2 regions of the Pseudomonas sp. FW305-3-2-15-E-TSA4 genome follow, and region 1 is predicted to be linked to the other one. Evidence: predicted binding sites of a transcription regulator. Region 1 holds the regulator's gene; the other holds the start of a gene.

What was found. Region 1 encodes FliA, which starts transcription of late flagellar genes. Its sites were predicted from a motif close to CTAAAGTTTNNNNNNNNNNNGCCGNTAA; they were not measured.
Region 2: a site for FliA is predicted at 1,875-1,902, ahead of AC3WMV_RS19350 (methyl-accepting chemotaxis protein). Genes of this name have one in related genera too.

Annotation. Positions count from the first base shown of each region.
Region 1 covers NZ_JBYSZP010000017.1:118,565-121,973, forward strand. Annotated here, with positions in the region: gene flhF (flagellar biosynthesis GTPase FlhF) at 1-619, shown strand, start outside; gene fleN (flagellar synthesis regulator FleN) at 733-1,563, shown strand; gene fliA (RNA polymerase sigma factor FliA) at 1,560-2,300, shown strand; gene AC3WMV_RS22805 (chemotaxis response regulator CheY) at 2,466-2,837, shown strand; gene AC3WMV_RS22810 (protein phosphatase CheZ) at 2,855-3,409, shown strand, end outside.
Region 2 covers NZ_JBYSZP010000014.1:26,072-29,480, forward strand. Annotated here, with positions in the region: gene AC3WMV_RS19340 (NorM family multidrug efflux MATE transporter) at 1-744, opposite strand, end outside; gene AC3WMV_RS19345 (LysR substrate-binding domain-containing protein) at 904-1,824, shown strand; gene AC3WMV_RS19350 (methyl-accepting chemotaxis protein) at 2,006-3,409, shown strand, end outside.

The DNA of each region.
Region 1 (3,409 bases):
CACCCTGGCCAAACTCGCTGCGCGCTACGTGCTCAAGTACGGCGCGCAGAATGTCGCGCTGGTCAGCATGGACAGCTTCCGCATCGGCGCGCAGGAACAACTGAAGACGCTGGGGCGGATTCTCAATGTGCCGGTGACCCACGTCGATCCGGGCCAGTCGCTGGTTCAGGCGCTCGACCCGCTGCTGCGCAAGCGCGTGGTGCTGATCGATACCGCCGGCTTGCAGGCCAGCGATCCGGCCTTGCGCATGCAGCTGGAAAGTCTGGCCGGGCGTGGCATCCGTTCAAAAAATTATCTGGTGCTGGCAACCACCAGCCAGAAACAGGTTCTAACCGCCGCGTACCACAGTTACAAGCGTTGCGGGCTAGCCGGCTGCATCCTGACTAAACTGGATGAGACGGCCAGCCTTGGCGAAGTGTTGAGCCTGGCGATCAGTCATGAACTGCCGGTCGCGTACCTGACCGATGGCCCACGGATTCCGGATGATCTGCATCTGCCGCGCCGTCATCAACTGGTCAGCCGCGCCGTCAGCGTGCAAATGCAGGAAGAACCCAGCGAAGAAGCCATGGCTGACATGTTCGCTGATATCTACCACAGCCCGACCAAGCAGGTTGGCTGAGGTAATGAACCGTTTTTGTACCTACATCGATGGTCTGCCATGCATTGTTCCGGTTGAGAACGCGCAGCCAGTAATGTGGCCTCCGTCTATGCAAGACAAGGTAAAGAAATAACATGGGCAGCATGCATCCCGTACAGGTGATCGCGGTGACCGGCGGCAAAGGTGGCGTCGGCAAGACTAACGTGTCAGTGAACTTGTCTCTGGCGCTGGCAGAGCTTGGCCGTCGGGTCATGCTGCTGGACGCCGATCTGGGGCTGGCGAACGTCGACGTTCTGCTGGGACTGACCCCCAAACGTACTCTGGCCGATGTGATCGAAGGCCGCTGTGAGCTGCGCGACGTGCTGTTGCAGGGCCCCGGCGGGATCCGCATCGTGCCGGCCGCTTCCGGCACCCAAAGCATGGTGCACCTGAGCCCGGCGCAACATGCCGGTCTGATTCAGGCTTTCAGCGACATCGGCGACAACCTCGATGTGCTGGTGATCGACACCGCTGCGGGTATTGGTGACTCGGTAGTCAGTTTTGTCCGCGCCGCGCAGGAAGTGTTGCTGGTGGTCTGCGACGAGCCGACCTCGATCACCGACGCCTACGCGCTGATCAAACTGCTCAACCGCGACTACGGCATGAACCGCTTCCGCGTGCTGGCCAACATGGCGCAGAGCCCGCAGGAAGGGCGCAACCTGTTCGCCAAGTTGACCAAGGTCACGGATCGCTTCCTCGACGTCGCCTTACAATACGTCGGCGCCGTGCCGTACGACGAAAGCGTGCGCAAGGCAGTGCAGAAGCAGCGAGCGGTCTATGAAGCCTTTCCGCGTTCCAAGTGCGCGCTGGCGTTCAAGGCGATCGCGCAGAAGGTCGATACCTGGCCGCTGCCTGCCAACCCGCGTGGCCACCTTGAGTTTTTCGTCGAGCGCCTCGTGCAGCAAACAGCAGGGCCTGTGTTATGACCGCGAGCGGTATGAACTACTACAAGAAGTCGGCACGTGACGCGCAGTACGAGTTGATCGAGCGTTACGCGCCACTGGTCAAGCGCATTGCCTATCACTTGCTGGCGCGCTTGCCGGCGAGTGTGCAGGTTGAAGACCTGATTCAGGCCGGGATGATCGGCCTGCTCGAAGTCTCGACCAAATATGACGCCAGCAAAGGCGCCAGTTTCGAAACGTACGCGGGCATCCGGATCCGCGGCGCGATGCTCGATGAAGTGCGCAAAGGGGATTGGGCACCGCGCTCGGTTCACCGCAATACCCGTATGGTCAGCGATGCCATTCGCTCAATTGAAGCTAAAACCGGCCGTGACGCTAAAGATCACGAGGTTGCGGCCGAACTCCAATTGAGTCTCGACGATTACTACGGGATTTTGAATGACACCCTGGGCAGCCGGCTGTTCAGTTTCGACGACCTGTTGCAGGACGGCGAACACGAAGGGCTGCACGAGGATGGCGCCAGTGCTCATCTTGAGCCGTCACGCGATCTGGAAGATGAACGCTTCCAGGCGGCGCTGGCGGACGCGATTGCCAATTTGCCGGAGCGTGAGCGACTGGTGTTGGCGCTGTACTACGACGAAGAGCTGAACCTCAAGGAGATCGGTGAAGTCCTTGGCGTCAGTGAATCGCGGGTCAGCCAGTTACACAGCCAGTGCGCGGCCCGTTTGCGGGGGCGTTTGGGGGAGTGGCGAGCGCGCTGAAGGCAGTGTGGGGACACTGCGAACGAGGCTGGTGCGGTGAGAACGGCACCGGTCTTGCTCTGTTGTGCTCCAGACAGTCTTCGAGTGCTGCGCCGATTGATTGAAGTGGCGCGTCCAGGTGCTGGGCGCGTTTAAGACTGCTTGGAGGTCGAATTGAACAAAGACATGAAAATCCTCATCGTTGATGACTTCTCAACGATGCGGCGGATCATCAAGAACCTGCTGCGCGATCTCGGGTTCACCAACACCGTCGAGGCCGACGATGGCACTACCGCCATTCCGGTACTCAACAGCGGCAGCATCGACTTTCTGGTAACGGACTGGAACATGCCGGGCATGACCGGTATCGACTTGCTGCGCCACGTGCGTGCCGATGAAAAACTCAAGCATCTGCCGGTGCTGATGGTGACCGCTGAAGCCAAGCGCGAGCAAATCATCGAAGCCGCTCAGGCCGGTGTGAACGGCTACGTGGTCAAACCTTTCACGGCTCAGGCGTTGAAAGACAAAATCGAGAAGATTTTCGAACGCATCGGCTGATGACGCGCGGGGGAGCTATGGAGCATAACGAATCTTCACAGGGCGATTTCGAGTCGACCCTGAAAAAACACGCGGTCGAACTGGTCGAGAGCCTTGAAAAAGGCAGGTTCGGCGACGCTGTGCAACTGATCCATGAGCTCAATCAGACCCGTGACCGCGGCCTGTATCAGGAAGTGGGCAAGCTCACACGCGAACTGCACAGTGCGATCGTCAATTTCCAGATCGATCCGCACATGCCGCAGGCCGAGGAAGTGTCGCAAATCACCGACGCCACCGAACGCCTGGGCTATGTGGTCAAGCTGACCGAAGCCGCGGCCAACCGCACCATGGATCTGGTGGAAAGCGCCACCCCGGTAGTCAATGGCCTGGCTGAAGAAGCCCAGGCCCTGAGCACCGATTGGGGCCGCTTCATGCGTCGTGAGGTCGGAGCTGAAGAGTTCCGCGAACTGGCGCGCCGGGTCGACGGTTTTCTGTCACGCAGCAGCACGGACAACCGTGCGGTGTCGAGCAACCTCAACGACATCCTGCTGGCTCAGGATTACCAGGACCTCACAGGTCAGGTGATCAAGCGT
Region 2 (3,409 bases), on a different contig from region 1:
GGTGCCGCCAATCGGCAGGCCGAGGCGCCACAGTTCTTTCAGGTACTGACGATTTGGTCGTGACAGGCCGGCGCGCAATTGGTAGGCGTCGTAGGCCGGGTGCCGGCGAATGTGCCAGGCGAGGGCCAGCGCCATGCAGTTGGCAACGATTGCCGTGACCAGACCGATGCCGGTCAACCCCAGTTTCGGCAGGCCGAACATGCCGGTGATCAGTGCGTAATTGAGCAGGAAGTTGGCCACGGTGCCGCCGAGGCTGATGACCATCACCGGGGTCGCCCGGCCGATCGCACTGGTGAAGCCGCGCAGGGCCATGAAGCTCAGGTAGCCGGGCAGGGCGAAGGGCAGAGCGATCAAAAATTGTCCAGCGGCGTTGACGTTGGTTTCGGTCTGGCCGAACAGCAGCAAGACCGGCTTCAGATTCCACAGCAGCAACCCGGCGCCCAGCGCCATCAGCCACGCTAGCCACAACCCGGCCTGGGTCAGGCGTGCCGCGCCGATGATGTCGCCGGCACCCTGACGGATCGCCACCAGCGTGCCGACCGCTGCAATCACACCGATGCAGAAAATCGACACGAATGAATAACTCGCTGCCCCCAGTCCGCCGCCGGCCAGGGCTTCGGGGCTGAGGCGCGCCATCATCAGGGTGTCGGTCAGCACCATCAACATGTGCGCCAACTGTGAGGCGATCAACGGCCCCGCCAGCCGCAGGATGGCCCAGAGTTCGGTACGCACAGGATGCTGCATGGTCATCACCACCCATCAATCAGAGGGAACAAGAGACCGTCGATTTTCGGCGCTTGGCAGTGTTTGCACAAAAGGATAAAAAGGATGGGTGGCATGATTAAAACTCATCATGAGTAAACCTCGCCGGGGTGGCCGGATGCCGCCAAAGGAGCTTTGTGTATGTCCCGTCGTCTTCCTCCCTTGTATGCCCTGCGCGCATTCGAAGCGGCGGCGCGGCACAGCTCGTTCACCCGGGCGGCCGAGGAATTGTCGATCACCCAGAGTGCAGTCAGCCGGCACATCAAGACGCTGGAGGAACACTTTGCCTGCAAGCTGTTTCACCGCAGCGGACGCAACCTGCAACTCACCGAGTCGGCGCGGCTGCTGTTGCCGGGGATTCGCGATGGTTTTGCGGCCCTGGAGCGCGCCTGCAACACCTTGCGCGCCGAAGACGACATTCTGCGCATGAAAGCGCCGTCGACCCTGACCATGCGCTGGCTGCTGGCCCGGCTCAGCCGTTTTCGTCACCTACAGCCCGGCAACGAAGTGCAACTGACCAGTGCCTGGATGGACGTGGATTCGGTGGACTTCAACAACGAGCCCTTCGACTGCGCGGTGCTGCTGAGCGATGGGCACTTCCCGCCGGACTGGGAGGCCAGCCTGCTGTTTCCCGAGGAATTGATTCCTGTCGGCGCGCCGAACCTGCTGAACGATCAGCCCTGGGATGTGACGCGGTTGGCCTCCACCGAGTTGCTGCACCCGACCCCGGACCGGCGCGACTGGCGCAGTTGGCTGGAACACATGGGGCTGTCCGATCAGGTTTCGCTCAAGGGCGGACAGGTGTTCGATACCCTGGAGCTGGGCATGATTGCCGCGGCCCGTGGTTACGGGGTATCGATGGGCGATTTGCTGATGGTCGCCGAGGATGTGGCGCAAGGAAGACTGAGCCTGCCGTGGCCGACTGCCGTCGCCAGCGGTCTGAATTACTACCTGGTGTGGCCGAAAACCCGTCCCGGAGGTGAACGTTTGCGCCGTCTCAGCGACTTCCTGCAAGGCGAAGTGCGGGCCATGGCGCTGCCGGATGTAACACGCTTGAGCTGAAACGTTAGAGCCGCCACAATGCCGGCCTTGTGCCATAACCCTGCTGGTCGCTCAAGTATTCGGCTTTACCGCCGAATACGTGCATGTGGAACCGTCGTGCAGGTATCCACGATTCACCCCCATTAGAAAATTATCCGAGCTGCGATCAAGGAGGATCGGCAAGTTCGGCCAGGAGCTGTCCATGTCTCAACCTCGCGCTCGGATCGCCTCGCAGCTGGGCCTCGCGCTCGCCGTGATACTGGCGATTGTCATCAGCGGCAGTACTGTCTTTGCTCTGCGTTCGCTGGATACCGCCAACCTCGCCACCCGTGAAGAACACCTCGCCAGTGAAGCGCGGCTGCTGGCCGACCAGTTGAGCACCTTCCACGGCACGCTGCGTGAAAGCACCCAGCGCCTGAGCGGGCTGTTCGAGAAGCGCTTCAGCGCCGGTCTGAGCATTCACCCGGATGCACCGGTGGCGGTGGCCGGTACCCAGACTCCTGGTCTGCACCTGGGCAGCGAAGTGCTGAACAACAACTTCAAGGAAGTCGACGAGTTCAAGCAAATGACCGCTGGGGTTGCCACGTTGTTCGTACGCAGCGGCGAAGACTTCGTGCGGGTCAGCACCTCGCTGACCAAACAGGACGGCACGCGCGCCATCGGCACTTTGCTCGATCATGCGCACCCGGCTTATGCGAAGTTGATGGCCGGGCAAGGCTACGTCGGCCGCGCGTTGCTGTTTGATCGCTCCTACATGACCCAATACACCCCGGTGCGCGACAGCAGCGGCAAGGTGATTGCGGTGTTGTTCGTTGGTTTTGACTACACCGACGCGCAGAACGCCCAGTTCGACAACCTCAAGCGCTTCCGCATCGGCCAGACCGGTTCGCTGGCGCTGCTGGATGAGCAGAACAAATGGCTGGTGGCGCCGGCGGGTGTCCAGGCACTGGATCAGGCGGTCACGGTGATCGGCGGCCTGGCCAAAACCCCGGGCAAGGGGCAGTTCTGGAGCGACAAGAACGAAGATTTTTACAGCGTTTCCGTGCCATTCGACGGTGGTCCGTGGGCGGTTGTGGCGAGCATGCCTAAAGCCGAAATTCGCGCGGTGACCTGGAGCGTCGGCACGCAACTGGCTATCGGCAGTCTGCTGGCCATGCTGCTGGCGGTGGGTTCGGTGGTGTGGTTGCTGCGCAGCAAACTGGCGCCGCTGAGTGATCTGGTGCGTCAGGCCGAAGCGCTGGGTGCCGGTGATCTGAGCGTGCGCCTGAACGTGTCGAGCAACGACGAGATCGGACAGTTGTCCCGTGCGTTCAACCAGATGAGCCAGGCGCTGTCGACGATGGTCGAACACATCCGCCGCTCCTCGGAAGAGGTCAACAGCCGCGCCCAGGCACTGTCCGGTTTGTCCGGCGGTGCCTACGAAGGCATGGAACAGCAGTCCGGCGAAATCACCAGCATGGCCGGCGCAGTTGAAGAGTTCAGCGCCACCTCGCTGAACATTGCCGACAACATGGGTGCCACCCAGCGTTTGGCCCAGGAAAACGCTCAGCAGACGCAGATCGGTCGTACTTCCATGGACGAAGCGTCTTCCTCGCTGGAGCAAATC